4 regions of the Serratia sp. AS12 genome follow, and region 1 is predicted to be linked to each of the others. Evidence: predicted binding sites of a transcription regulator. Region 1 holds the regulator's gene; each other region holds the start of a gene.
What was found. Region 1 encodes sigma-54, which starts transcription at its own class of promoters, with help from an activator protein. Its sites were predicted from a motif close to GTTGGCACANNTTTCGCTNT; they were not measured.
Positions count from the first base shown of each region.

Region 2: a site for sigma-54 is predicted at 2,094-2,113, ahead of SERAS12_RS02480 (circularly permuted type 2 ATP-grasp protein). Genes of this name have one in related genera too.
Region 3: a site for sigma-54 is predicted at 1,986-2,005, ahead of glnK (P-II family nitrogen regulator). Genes of this name have one in related genera too.
Region 4: a site for sigma-54 is predicted at 909-928, ahead of hydN (electron transport protein HydN). Genes of this name have one in related genera too.

Region 1 is NC_015566.1:4,825,939-4,829,185, reverse strand. It holds gene hpf (ribosome hibernation promoting factor) at 153-440, opposite strand; gene rpoN (RNA polymerase factor sigma-54) at 464-1,897, opposite strand; gene lptB (LPS export ABC transporter ATP-binding protein) at 1,948-2,673, opposite strand; gene lptA (lipopolysaccharide ABC transporter substrate-binding protein LptA) at 2,680-3,219, opposite strand; gene lptC (LPS export ABC transporter periplasmic protein LptC) at 3,188-3,247, opposite strand, start outside.
Region 2 is NC_015566.1:531,180-534,426, forward strand. It holds gene SERAS12_RS02475 (alpha-E domain-containing protein) at 1-628, opposite strand, end outside; gene SERAS12_RS02480 (circularly permuted type 2 ATP-grasp protein) at 622-2,058, opposite strand; gene ridA (2-iminobutanoate/2-iminopropanoate deaminase) at 2,334-2,720, opposite strand; gene pyrI (aspartate carbamoyltransferase regulatory subunit) at 2,999-3,247, opposite strand, start outside.
Region 3 is NC_015566.1:1,129,386-1,132,632, forward strand. It holds gene SERAS12_RS05225 (SmdB family multidrug efflux ABC transporter permease/ATP-binding protein) at 1-1,756, shown strand, start outside; gene glnK (P-II family nitrogen regulator) at 2,056-2,394, shown strand; gene amtB (ammonium transporter AmtB) at 2,431-3,247, shown strand, end outside.
Region 4 is NC_015566.1:4,650,266-4,653,512, forward strand. It holds gene SERAS12_RS21550 (formate hydrogenlyase maturation HycH family protein) at 1-372, shown strand, start outside; gene hycI (hydrogenase maturation peptidase HycI) at 365-835, shown strand; gene hydN (electron transport protein HydN) at 976-1,518, shown strand; gene fdhF (formate dehydrogenase subunit alpha) at 1,530-3,247, shown strand, end outside.

The DNA of each region.
Region 1 (3,247 bases):
TTACTTACCCGAATCACTTACCTGTGTAAGTTCGTGGGATAAGCGCTCATGCCACTTCGATGCAACGTCAATTATTCAGAGTAATACAGGTAACGCGCCGACGACCTGGGCTATGTTTGAGCCGTGCCCGCTGACGGAAACGGCCCAGAATGTCAGTGTTGTTTCAGTTTGTCTTTATGTTTGTTCAATTGACGCGCCAGTTTGTCGATCAGGGCGTCAATTGCGGCATACATGTTCTCGTCTTCCGAGGTGGCATGCAACTCGCCTCCATTCACGTGCACCGTCGCTTCTGCGATCTGCTGCACTTTTTCCACGCTAAGCACGACATACACCTGATTTATGCGGTCAAAATACTGTTCGAGCTTGGCGAACTTGGTATTCACGAACTCGCGTAAAGGTTCGGTGATTTCGATGTGGTGTCCGGTAATGTTGAGCTGCATAGTGTCTTCCTTCTCTATTGAGGTCAAACCAACTGTTTACGCTGGTTGGACGGCGGGATGGACAAAGACTCTCGGTACTTGGCGACGGTACGCCGCGCCACGATGATCCCCTGATCGGAGAGCAGGGTGGCCAGCTTGCTGTCGCTGAGCGGTTTAGCGGGGTTTTCCGCCGCAATCAATTTCTTCACTAACGCCCGGATCGCCGTAGAGGAAGCTTCGCCTCCGCTGTCGGTATTCACATGGCTGGAGAAGAAATATTTCAACTCGAAAATGCCGCGCGGACTGTGCAGAAACTTCTGCGTGGTGACACGTGAGATTGTCGATTCATGCATCTCCACGGCCTGAGCGATATCCGCCAGCACCATGGGCTTCATAAATTCAGCACCCTGTTCAAAGAACGCCTGTTGCTGCTCGACGATGCAGCGCGTGACTTTCAGCAAGGTGTCGTTACGGCTTTCCAGGCTCTTGATCAGCCATTTCGCTTCCTGCAGATTGCTGCGGATATACTGGCCGTCACTGTCGTTACGCGCGCTGCTGCCCATGGCGGCGTACTGCTGGTTGATCTTCAGCCGCGGAATGCTGTCGGCGTTGAGCTCTACCGTCCAACTGTCCTGTACCTTGCGTACCAGCACGTCCGGGATCACGTATTCTGACTCGCCAGTATTGATCGACTGGCCCGGGCGCGGATCAAGAGACTGAATCAGCAGCATCGCTTCTTTCAGTGTATCTTCTTTTAGCCGGGTTGTTCGCATCAGGCTGCGAAAGTCGTGATTGGCCAACAGAGCCAGATGTTCGCTGATGATCAGGCGCGCTTCAGCCAGATAGGGCGTATCTTTTGCGTATTGGGAAAGCTGGATCAGCAGACAGTCGCGCAGATCGCGCGCGGCGACGCCAACCGGATCAAAACGCTGCACGCGCTTCAAAACCGCTTCGACTTCGTCCATTGTCACACTCTCGTCACCCATGCTCTCCAGAATATCTTCCAGCGGTACGGTGAGATAGCCGGTGTCGTCGACGGCGTCGACTATCGAGGTGGCAATGGCGATATCGGTATCGGAGAATGGCGTGAGATCCACCTGCCACATCAGGTAATCCTGCAGCGTCTGGGTGGTTTCGCCCTGATAGACCGGCAACTCATCATCGCTGTAATCGGTGCCGGTGCCGGACGGTGTACCTGCGGTGTAGATTTCGTCCCAGGTGGCGTCAAGCGGCAGCTCTTCGGGCATGTCCTTTTGTTCCAACGCCTCGCGGGTATCCAGCCCTTCGGTCTCGGTACTCTCTTTGGCGTCGATTTCTTCGTGCAGATCGGTCTGCTCAAGCAGGGGATTGCTCTCTAACGCCAGCTGTATCTCCTGCTGGAGCTCAAGCGTGGACAACTGCAGCAGGCGGATAGCCTGCTGGAGCTGGGGGGTCATGGCCAGTTGTTGGCTGAGCCTGAGTTGCAAACCTTGCTTCATAATCTTCAGTCTACTTCCGTTAACAGTCGTCCATCAGGACGCGCCGGCACTCAGAGGCGGAATTCTTCGCCCAGATAAACGCGTTTCACCTGCTCGTCAGCCAAAATGGCATCCGGCGTGCCGTGAGCAATCAGTTTGCCTTGGCTGACGATATAGGCACGTTCACACACGTCCAGCGTTTCGCGCACGTTGTGGTCGGTGATCAGCACGCCCAGGCCGCTGTCACGCAAGTGCTCGATAATTTTTTTAATGTCGATAACGGAAATGGGATCAACCCCGGCGAACGGCTCATCCAGAAGGATGAATTTCGGGTTAGCCGCCAACGCACGGGCGATCTCCACACGGCGGCGTTCGCCACCGGACAACGCCTGGCCCAGGTTATCGCGCAGATGGGAGATATGAAACTCTTCCATCAGCTCAACCGCACGGTCCGCACGCTGCTCGCTGCTGAGATCCTCGCGGATCTCCAGGACAGCCATCAGGTTGTCATACACGCTCAGGCGACGGAAGATCGACGCTTCCTGCGGCAAATAGCCAATGCCGCGACGCGCACGGGCGTGCAGCGGCAGCAGGCTGATATCTTCTTCGTCAATCACGATACGGCCGGCGTCACGTTGAACGATGCCGACCACCATGTAGAAGGTGGTGGTCTTGCCGGCGCCGTTTGGCCCCAGCAGGCCGACGATCTCGCCGGATTTCACTTTCAGGCTGACGTCTTCAACAACTTTACGGCCTTTGTAGGCTTTCGCCAGGTTTTCTGCGATGAGTGTAGCCATAAGTGATTAGTTACTCTTCTTTTGCCCGTTTTTGTCTTGCAACTGCGACGGTACCAGAACCGTAGTCACGCGTTTGCCTTTATCGCTGAACGCCTGCATTTGCTGCTGTTGCACCAGATAGGTGATGCGATCGCCCTTCACGTTGCTGTCGAGCTGTTCCAGATAGGCGTTCCCGGTCAGGGTCACCAACTGCGACGCCACGTCGTAACGGACCTTCTGCGCATGGCCTTTTACCGGCTTGCCGCTGTCTTGCATCTGGTAGAAGGTGACCGGATTGCCAAAGGCTTCGATATAGGTTTTGTTCTGATCGCCGCCTGGGCGGGTAACGACCACTTTATCCGCTTTGATATCGATGGTGCCTTGCTTGATCACCACGTTATCGGTAAAGGTGCTGACGTTGCTCTGCATATCCAGAGACTGTTTCAGCGAGTCGATGCTCACCGGTTGGTTGGAGTCAGATTTCAGCGCCCATGCGGGTGCGCTGGCGGCCAAAATGAGGCTTCCGATCAACAGATTACGGCGTTGTTTTTTGGTTTTGAATTTCATAGTTGGTCTTAACCTTATCAATCAGCTC
Region 2 (3,247 bases), 1.1 Mb from region 1:
AGGCTTCGCGTGCGCTGACGGCCCGCAGCAGCGTGTCCATGCGGTAATACTCGCGCACCGGATCGTTGTCGTTATCCAGCAACTCGTTTTTGACGCCGAGCAGGCGCGCGGTGCTGTCTGCCCGCTCCAGCAGGGTGCCGAGGCGGATAAAGCACATCGCGTCGCTGCGCAGCAGGGTGCCGAACATCGCGCCACGAAACAGGTGCGAGCGCTCCTTGACCCAGTCGAAGAAGCCGTCGGCGCCCACAGAACCTATGCCCTGGCGGCGGATCAGCTTCATTTCGATCCAGGTGGCGTTAATGCATTCCCAGACTTCGGAAGACAGGCTGCCGCGCACCGCATGGGCGTTGTTCCAGCCCATTTGCAGGCAGCTGTAGATGCTGCTGTGGTTACGGCTGTCGAGCGCAAAAAAGCTCACCAGATTGGCCATCGTCAGATCGGGATAGGCGGCGGCGTACAGTTGCCCGGTGCCGGTCAGGTTGAGCGGCACCTGCAGATCATGATCTTCGCTGTCGCGGATCGGCATCATCGACAGTTTGTTGGTCACGTCGAGCACCCGGGCGATGCTTTCCGCCCGCTCCAGATAGCGGGCCATCCAATAGAGTTCACTGGCAGTTCGGCTCAGCATGCGTCATCCTCCAACACCCAGGTATCCTTGGTTCCCCCGCCTTGTGACGAGTTGACCACCAGTGAGCCTTGCGCCAGCGCTACGCGCGTCAGGCCGCCGGGCACCAGGCGAATTTCCGCACCGCTCAGGGCGAACGGCCGCAGATCGATATGACGCGGCGCCAGGCCATCGTTGACAAAGGTCGGGCAGGTCGACAGCGCCAGCGTGTTCTGCGCAATGTAGTTATGCGGTTTGGCCAGCAGCAGCGCGCGGAAGTGGGCGATTTCGTCTTTGGTCGCCGCCGGCCCAATCAGCATGCCGTAACCGCCGGCGCCGTGAACCTCTTTCACCACCATCTGTTCCAGGTTCGCCAGCACGTACGACAGCTCATTCTTGTGGCGGCACTGCCAGGTGGGCACGTTGTTGAGGATCGGCTCTTCCTGCAGATAGAAGCGCACCATGTCCGGCACGTACGGGTAGATCGACTTGTCGTCGGCCACGCCGGTACCTATGGCGTTCGCCAGCACCACGTTGCCGGCGCGATAGACGGAAAGCAGCCCCGGCACGCCGAGCATCGAGTCCGGGCGGAACGCCAGCGGATCGAGGAAGGCGTCGTCCACCCGGCGGTAGATCACATCCACCTTGCACGGCCCGGCGGTGGTGCGCATAAACACCGCGCCGTCCTTGACGAACAGATCGGCGCTTTCAACCAGCTCCACGCCCATCTGCTGGGCCAGGAAGCTGTGCTCGAAATAGGCGCTGTTGAAACGGCCCGGCGTCAGCACCACCACGGTGGGATCGTTAATCGGCGAGCTTTCGCGCAGGGTTTGCAGCAGGTGCGACGGGTAGCGCTCCACCGGGGCGATGCGCTGCTGGGCGAACAGTTCCGGGTACAGGCGCATCATCATCTTGCGGTTTTCCAGCATGTAGGACACGCCGGATGGGGTGCGAAGATTGTCCTCCAGCACGTAATACTGGCCGTCGCCACCGCGCACCATATCCACGCCGACGATGTGCGCGTAAATATTGCGGTGCAGATCGACCCCCTGCATGCAGGGCTGATATTGATCGTTAGCCAGCACCTGCTCGGCCGGAATAATCCCGGCTTTCAGAATATGCTGCTGATGGTAGATATCGTGCAGAAAGGCGTTGAGCGCCTGTACGCGCTGACGAATGCCGCGATCGAGCATCGCCCATTCGCTGGCGGGGATGATGCGCGGCACGCTGTCGAACGGGATCAACCGTTCGGCGCCGTCATCCTCACCGTAAACATTAAAGGTAATGCCCACCCGGTGAAACAACAGTGCAGCCTCTTCTCTTTTGCGCTGAATAGCCTTTTGGTCGGCCTGTTGCAGCCAATGCCAGTAAGCTTCGTAATGGCCCCGGTGTTTACCCTCAGCCAGAAGCATCTCATCAAAAAACGGTGAAGCGGACAGGTCGATATTTAGCATCGTCACCTCGTTGACATTGCAGGCTGTAACAAGATCGAGCATAAAATGTGCCAAAATGTGAAAGAGGCGAAAAGCGGCGTAAAAAGCAGGAAAAGGGCAGGGGAAAGCGCGATTTGGGTGCAGGCGCGGCGGGCGTTGCCTTAAAATGGGGCGAAATTGTGGTGCGTTGGGTTAACTATGATCCCTGATAGCGCACCCTAACGGATCGTTGCTTCAGGCGGGACAAATAAAAACGGCCAGCCGATGGCTGACCGTTGGGCGCGGTGGTCGTGGAATTAACGACGAACGGCGATGGCTTCGATCTCGATTTTCACGTCTTTCGGCAGACGGGCCACTTCGACGCAGGAACGGGCCGGGAACGGCGCGTTGTGCTCGGTGAAGAAGCTTTCGTAAGCGGCGTTTACGGTGGCGAAATCGTTCAGATCTTTCACGAACACCGTGGTTTTCACGATGTCGGCGACTTTCAGGCCGGCGGCTTCAACGATCGCTTTAACGTTTTCCAGCGACTGGCGTGCCTGTGCGGATACGTCGTCGGCCACTGCGCCGGTTTTCGGATCCACCGGGATCTGGCCGGAAGTGATGATCATGCTGCCCAGATCAACGCCCTGCACGTAAGGACCAATGGCTGCCGGGGCGAGTTCAGTGCTGATGCTACGTGACATTTTTTCTCCTGATATATACCCGTCATACTTGAAGCTACCTCTGTGTTGGCTGCGCTCACCCACCCGAATCACTTACTACAGTAAGCTCATCGGGATGAGTTCCCTTGCCGCCTTGACGCAACTCCAATTATTTTGGGTATACCATTTGTCTTTCAAACTGCAGCGTGGTCGGCTGCGTGTGCTCGCCGTAGGGGGCGAATAAATTCGCCCCCTACGGCATTCCATTATAGGGAGTGACGAGCGGATTAACAGCGTCGTTCCCGGCAAATGGGTATATTTCAATCCGCCTGCAGCACTACCTGATGGTCGAACTCTTTCTCGCAGTAGCGGCATTTCAGATGCACTTCGCCATCGCGGGATTTCACGCCGAAACTGGACGCCACCGGCTCGCTGCGGCTGATGCAGTTGCCGTTCGGGCAGGTCAGCACGCCGTCGATATGGTCCGGCAGGCTGAGGGTCAGCTTGCGCACCACTTCGTAGTTGTCGATGCGGTTCACCGTGGCTTTCGGCGCGTACATCGCCAGCTG
Region 3 (3,247 bases), 1.7 Mb from region 1:
GCCGACGCTGAAACGGCTGCTGGCTTATGGCTCGCCCTACCGCAAACCGCTGGGGCTGGCGGTGTTGATGCTGTGGGTAGCGGCAGCGGCGGAAGTCGCCGGGCCGATTCTGGTCAGTTACTTTATCGATAATTACGTCGCCAAAGGCCAATTGCCGTTAATGATCGTCTGCGGGCTGGCGGCGGCCTACATTCTATTGGAGCTGTTGGCGGCGGCGCTGCACTATTTTCAGGCGCTGCTGTTCAATCAGGCTGCGGTGGGGGTGGTTCAACGTCTGCGTACCGATGTGATGGACGCTGCACTGCGTCAGCCGCTCAGCGCCTTCGACACGCAACCGGTCGGGCAGTTAATCTCACGGGTGACCAATGACACCGAAGTGATTAAAGATCTGTACGTGATGGTGGTTTCCACCGTGCTGAAAAGTGCCGCGTTGATTGGTGCCATGCTGGTGGCGATGTTTAGCCTCGACTGGCGCATGGCGCTGGTGGCGATTTGCATCTTCCCGGCGGTATTTGTGGTGATGGGCATTTACCAGTACTACAGCACGCCGGTCGTGCGCCGGATGCGCGGCTACCTGGCGGACATCAATGACGGTTTTAATGAAGTGATCAGTGGCATGGGCGTGATCCAGCAGTTCCGTCAGCAGATCCGCTTTGGCGAACGCATGAGCGCAGCCAGTCGTTCACACTATTCCGCGCGTATGCAGACGCTGCGCCTGGACGGTTTTCTGCTGCGGCCGCTGCTCAGCCTGTTTTCGGCGCTGGTGTTGTGCGGCCTGCTGATGCTGTTTGGTTTCAGCGGCGAAGGGTCGATAGGCGTCGGCGTGCTGTATGCCTTTATCAATTACCTGGGGCGTTTGAATGAGCCGTTAATCGAACTGACGTCGCAACAGTCGATCCTGCAACAGGCGGTGGTGGCAGGCGAGCGCATTTTCGAGCTGATGGACCGCAGCCAGCAAAGCTACGGGACGGACGATCGCCCGCTGGAAAGCGGCCGTATCGACATCGACAACCTGAGTTTCGCTTACCGTGAAGATAAAAAGGTGCTGCAACATATTTCGCTGTCGGTGCCTTCGCGCGGTTTCGTGGCGCTGGTTGGCCATACCGGCAGCGGCAAGAGCACCTTGGCTAATTTGCTGATGGGCTATTACCCGGTCAACGAAGGTGAAGTGCGCCTTGACGGCCGTCCGCTGTCCAACCTGTCGCACCGCACGCTGCGCCAGGGCGTGGCAATGGTGCAGCAAGATCCGGTGGTGATAGCCGAATCGGTGCTGGCCAACGTGACTCTGGGGCGCAACATCAGCGAAGAGGCGGTCTGGCAGGCGCTGGAAACGGTGCAGTTGGCTGAGCTGGTACGGACCTTCCCGCAAGGCATCCATACCCGTCTGGGCGAGCAGGGCAACAACCTGTCGGTGGGCCAGAAACAGCTGTTGGCAATGGCCAGAGTGTTGGTGCAGGCGCCGCAGATCCTGATCCTCGACGAGGCGACCGCCAATATTGACTCTGGAACCGAGCAGGCGATCCAGCGCGCGCTGCGTTTGATCCGTGAACACACCACGTTGGTGGTGATCGCTCACCGTTTGTCGACCATTGTCGATGCCGACTCGATTCTTGTGTTGCACCGCGGTCAGGCAGTCGAGCAGGGTAATCATCAGCAACTGCTGGCGCAACAGGGGCGTTACTACCAGATGTATCAACTGCAACTGGTGGGCGAGGAACTGGCCGCCGCCAGCCGCGAAGAAACGCAAATCGCATAATCCCAGGGGCCGGTCATCAAAACCGGCCCTTTCTTTTTCCCGCCACGCACCACAAACAGGCATCCCTTCTTTTCAAATCCCTTTCTCTGCACTTTTTAGACGCGTCGCGCACCAAAATGGTGCGCAATATTTAATCAATTCCCTTCGCGGGAACTGGTTGCCGGGTAGCCGTGGTTCGTCGCATCGCCACCCCGTCGGTTAATTTGCTGAATTCGCGTACAAAACCATTTGTGGCATAGCCTTTGCTTTATAAGACTCGTACCAAGGGGGAATTTGGGCTTAATTCGTGGAGGGGCAATATGAAGCTGGTTACCGTGGTGATTAAACCATTCAAGCTGGAGGACGTGCGTGAAGCCCTATCCTCTGTAGGTATTCAGGGGCTGACCGTAACCGAAGTGAAAGGGTTTGGTCGCCAGAAGGGACATGCTGAGCTCTATCGCGGAGCGGAATACAGCGTCAACTTCTTACCTAAAGTCAAAATCGACATTGCTATCGCCGACGATCAGTTAGACGAAGTGGTTGATGTCATTAGTAAAGCGGCCTACACCGGTAAAATCGGTGACGGCAAAATTTTCGTTGCCGAATTGCAACGTGTCATTCGCATTCGCACCGGCGAAACAGACGAAGCAGCACTGTAATCACAGGCTCAGTAAAGTAATGGGGATGGATTGATAATGAAAAAACTTTTATCCATGTTGGGCCTGAGTACGGTAACCATGGTTCCTTCTTTGGCCCTGGCCGCTCCGGCGGTCGCAGACAAGGCTGACAACGCGTTCATGATGATTTGCACCGCTTTGGTGCTGTTCATGACCTTGCCGGGCGTAGCTCTGTTTTACGGTGGTTTGTTGCGTTCCAAGAACGTGCTCTCCATGTTGACTCAGGTCACTGTCACCTTCGCAATGGTGTGCGTGCTGTGGGTGCTTTATGGCTACAGCCTGGCTTTCAGCGAGGGCAATGCGTTCTTCGGCGGATTCCAGACGGCGATGCTGAAAGGCATTGGCATCGATAGCGTCACTGGCACCTTTAGCCAGATGATCCACGTGGCATTCCAGGCTTCCTTTGCCTGTATTACCGTTGCGCTGGTGGTGGGCGGCTTTGCCGAGCGTATCCGCTTCTCTGCGGTAGTGATTTTTGCGGCCATCTGGTTCACCATTTCCTACCTGCCGATTGCACACATGGTATGGGGCGGCGGTTTCCTGGCCGCTGACGGCGCGCTGGACTTTGCCGGCGGCACCGTAGTGCACATCAACGCGGCAAGCGCCGGGCTGATTGGCGCCTACCTGTTGGGTAAACGTGCCGGCTTCGGCAAAGAGGCCTTCAAGCCGCACAACCTGCCGATGGTGTTTACCGGCGCTTCAATCCTGTATGTCGGCTGGTTTGGCTTCAACGCCGGTTCTGCCAGCGCGGCTAACGGCATTGCGGCACTGGCGTTCCTGAACACCGTGGTTGCTACCGCCGGCGCGATCCTCTCCTGGACCTTTGCCGAGTGGA
Region 4 (3,247 bases), 180 kb from region 1:
AAGTTCGTGCAGGAAAAGAAGGCGCCACCCAAGGCGCAGGAAGTGATCTATTACAGCCTGGCGATCGGCCATCACCTGGGGGTGATCGACTGTCTGGAGGCCAGGCTCGATTGCCCGCTGGCGGCGTTTCGCGACTGGATTGCGCACCTGCCGGCCGAGGGTGCCGCCAGGCGTAAACTGGCCGGCGTCGAACGCTTTGGCGAAATCTGCATCGACAGCAGCCACACCCATTTGCTGGCCAGCGCGCTGAGCCGCGCCGCCGGACAAATGACGTCGCAGCAACAAGACTGGAGCCAACGGTTAATCGCCCTGTTGCAATCCATCGAAAACGAACCGGCGATTTATCTGATGGTCAGGAGGCACCATGGATAGCGTTTTGTTATGTGTCGGCAATTGCCTGATGGGCGACGACGGCGCCGGCCCACTGCTGGCGGAACTGTGCCAGGCCGCCCCGCCCACCGGCTGGACGGTGATCGACGGCGGCGCGGCGCCGGAGAATGACATTCACGCCATTCGCCAACTGCGGCCACAGCGGCTGGTGATCGTCGACGCCACCGACATGGGGCTGGCACCGGGCGAGACCCGGGTGATAGATCCGGCGGATATCGCCGAAATGTTCATCATGACCACCCACAACATGCCGCTCAGCTTCCTGATAGACCAACTGCGCGCCGACATACCGGACATTACCTTCATCGGCATTCAACCGGAGGTGGTGGCGTTTTACTACCCCATTGGCCCGGCGGTGCAGCAGGCGGTGAAAACCCTGCATCAGCGCCTGGGTCACTGGCAGGCCCACGGCGGCTATTCGACATTAACCGTGACGACGGCCTGACATCGTCATCGTCATTTTTGTCGGCTCGCTCGTCACCAAAAAACTAACCTTTTGCTTTTATTGATATTTGTGGGTTGGCACGCTTTATGTATAGACCTTGTCATTCCGCCACTGCCAACCCCGTAAACCAGGAGTTCCTGATGAACCGGTTCATCATCGCCGATCCGAAGAAATGCATCGGCTGCCGTACCTGCGAAATCGCCTGCGTCATGGCACACAGCGCCACCCAGGACATTTCGGCGTTGACCGCCGCCACCTTCGCCCCACGGCTACACGTGATTAAAGGCGTTAACGTCAGTACCGCCGTGTTATGCCGCCAGTGTGAAGACGCGCCCTGCGCCAACGTCTGCCCCAACGGCGCCATCAGCCGCCAAAACGGCATGGTGCTGGTGATGCAGGAACGCTGCATCGGCTGCAAAACCTGCGTGGTGGCCTGCCCCTACGGCGCCATGGAAGTGATCACCCGCCCGGTGATCCGCCAGAACGGCGCTCAACTGACGGCCACCAGCGACAAAGCCGAAGCCCACAAATGCGATTTGTGCACCGGTCGCGACGCCGGCCCGGCCTGTATGGAAACCTGCCCCACCAAAGCGTTGCACTGCGTTGACCGCAATTTGTTGCAGGAAATGAACGCCGAGAAACGCCGCCGTGCCGCGCTCGACAACCTGTCGTCTCTGTTTTAGGAGCTGAACCAATGAAAAAAATCACGACCGTCTGCCCTTACTGTGGCGCAGGCTGCAAAATGAAACTGGTGGTGGATAACGGCAAAATCCTTCGCGCAGAAGCCGCCGACGGCGCCACCAATCAGGGCGAACTGTGCCTGAAGGGTTACTATGGCTGGGACTTCCTCAACGACACCAAACTGCTGACGCCGCGCCTGACGCAACCGCTGATCCGCCGCGAAAAAGGCGGCAAGTTTGAAGCGGTCAGTTGGGACGAAGCCATCCGCTACACCGCGCAGCGGCTGAAAGCCATCAAGCAGCAGCACGGCGCACGCGCCATTATGCACACCGGGTCCTCACGCGGTACCGGCAACGAAACCAACTATGTGATGCAGAAGTTCGCCCGCGCGGTGATCGGCAACAATAACGTCGACTGCTGCGCCCGCGTCTGTCACGGCCCGTCGGTAGCCGGTTTGCAAGCCACGCTGGGCAACGGCGCGATGAGCAACTCGATCGGCGATATCGAAAACTCCAAATGTTTACTGATCATCGGCTATAACTGCGCCGACTCGCACCCGATCGTCGCCCGTCGGGTCTTGAAAGCCAAAGAGAAAGGCGCGCAAATCGTGGTCTGCGATCCGCGCCGTATTGAAACCGCACGCATCGCCGATCAGCATCTGCAAATCAACAACGGCTGCAATATGGCGCTGGTTAACGCCTTCGGCCACGTGCTGATCGAAGAAAACCTGTATGACCGCGATTATGTGGCGAAATACACCGAAGGCTTCGATGCCTATCGCCAACAAGTGGCCGATTACGCGCCGGAAACGGTGGAACAGCTGACCGGCGTCAGCGCCCAGCAAATCCGTCAGGCGATGCGCACTTACGCCAGCGCCCCTTCCGCCACCATCATGTGGGGCATGGGCGTCACCCAGTTCGGCCAGGCGGTGGATGTGGTCAAAGGGCTGGCCAGCCTGGCGCTGTTGACCGGTAACCTCGGGCGCGCCAACGTCGGCGTCGGCCCGGTGCGCGGCCAGAACAACGTCCAGGGCGCCTGCGACATGGGCGTGCTGCCAAACGAATTCCCCGGTTATCAATCCGTTACTGACCCCGCAGTCCGCGCCAAATTCGCCGCCGCCTGGGGCATTGACGCCGCCGGAATGGATCCGGATATCGGTTATCGCATCACTGAAGTGCCGCACCTGGTGCACGAAGGCAAAGTGAAAGCCTATTACATCATGGGGGAAGATCCGTTACAGACCGAAGCCGATCTCAGCCTGGTGCGCAGCGCTTTCGATGCGCTTGAGTTTATCGTGGTGCAAGACATCTTCATGACCAAAACCGCCGAACAAGCGGACGTGATCCTGCCATCCACCTCCTGGGGTGAGCACGGTGGCGTGTTCTCGTGCGCCGATCGCGGTTTCCAGCGTTTCGAAAAAGCCATCGAACCGCAGTACAACGTCAAGCGCGACTGGGAAATCATCAGCCTGCTGGCGACCGAACTGGGCTATCCGATGCATTACGAAGACAACCAGCAAATCTGGGATGAAATGCGCGAGCTGTGCCCGCTGTTTTACGGCGCAACCTACGAAAAAATGGGCGAGCTCGGCCACATTCAATGGCCTTGCACCACGCTCGACAGCCCAGGCACGCCGTATTTGTATCAGGGCAATCAATTCACCACCCCGTCCGGCAAGGGGCAGCTGTTCGCCACCACCTGGCGCGCCCCGGCCGAAGTACCGGACGCCGC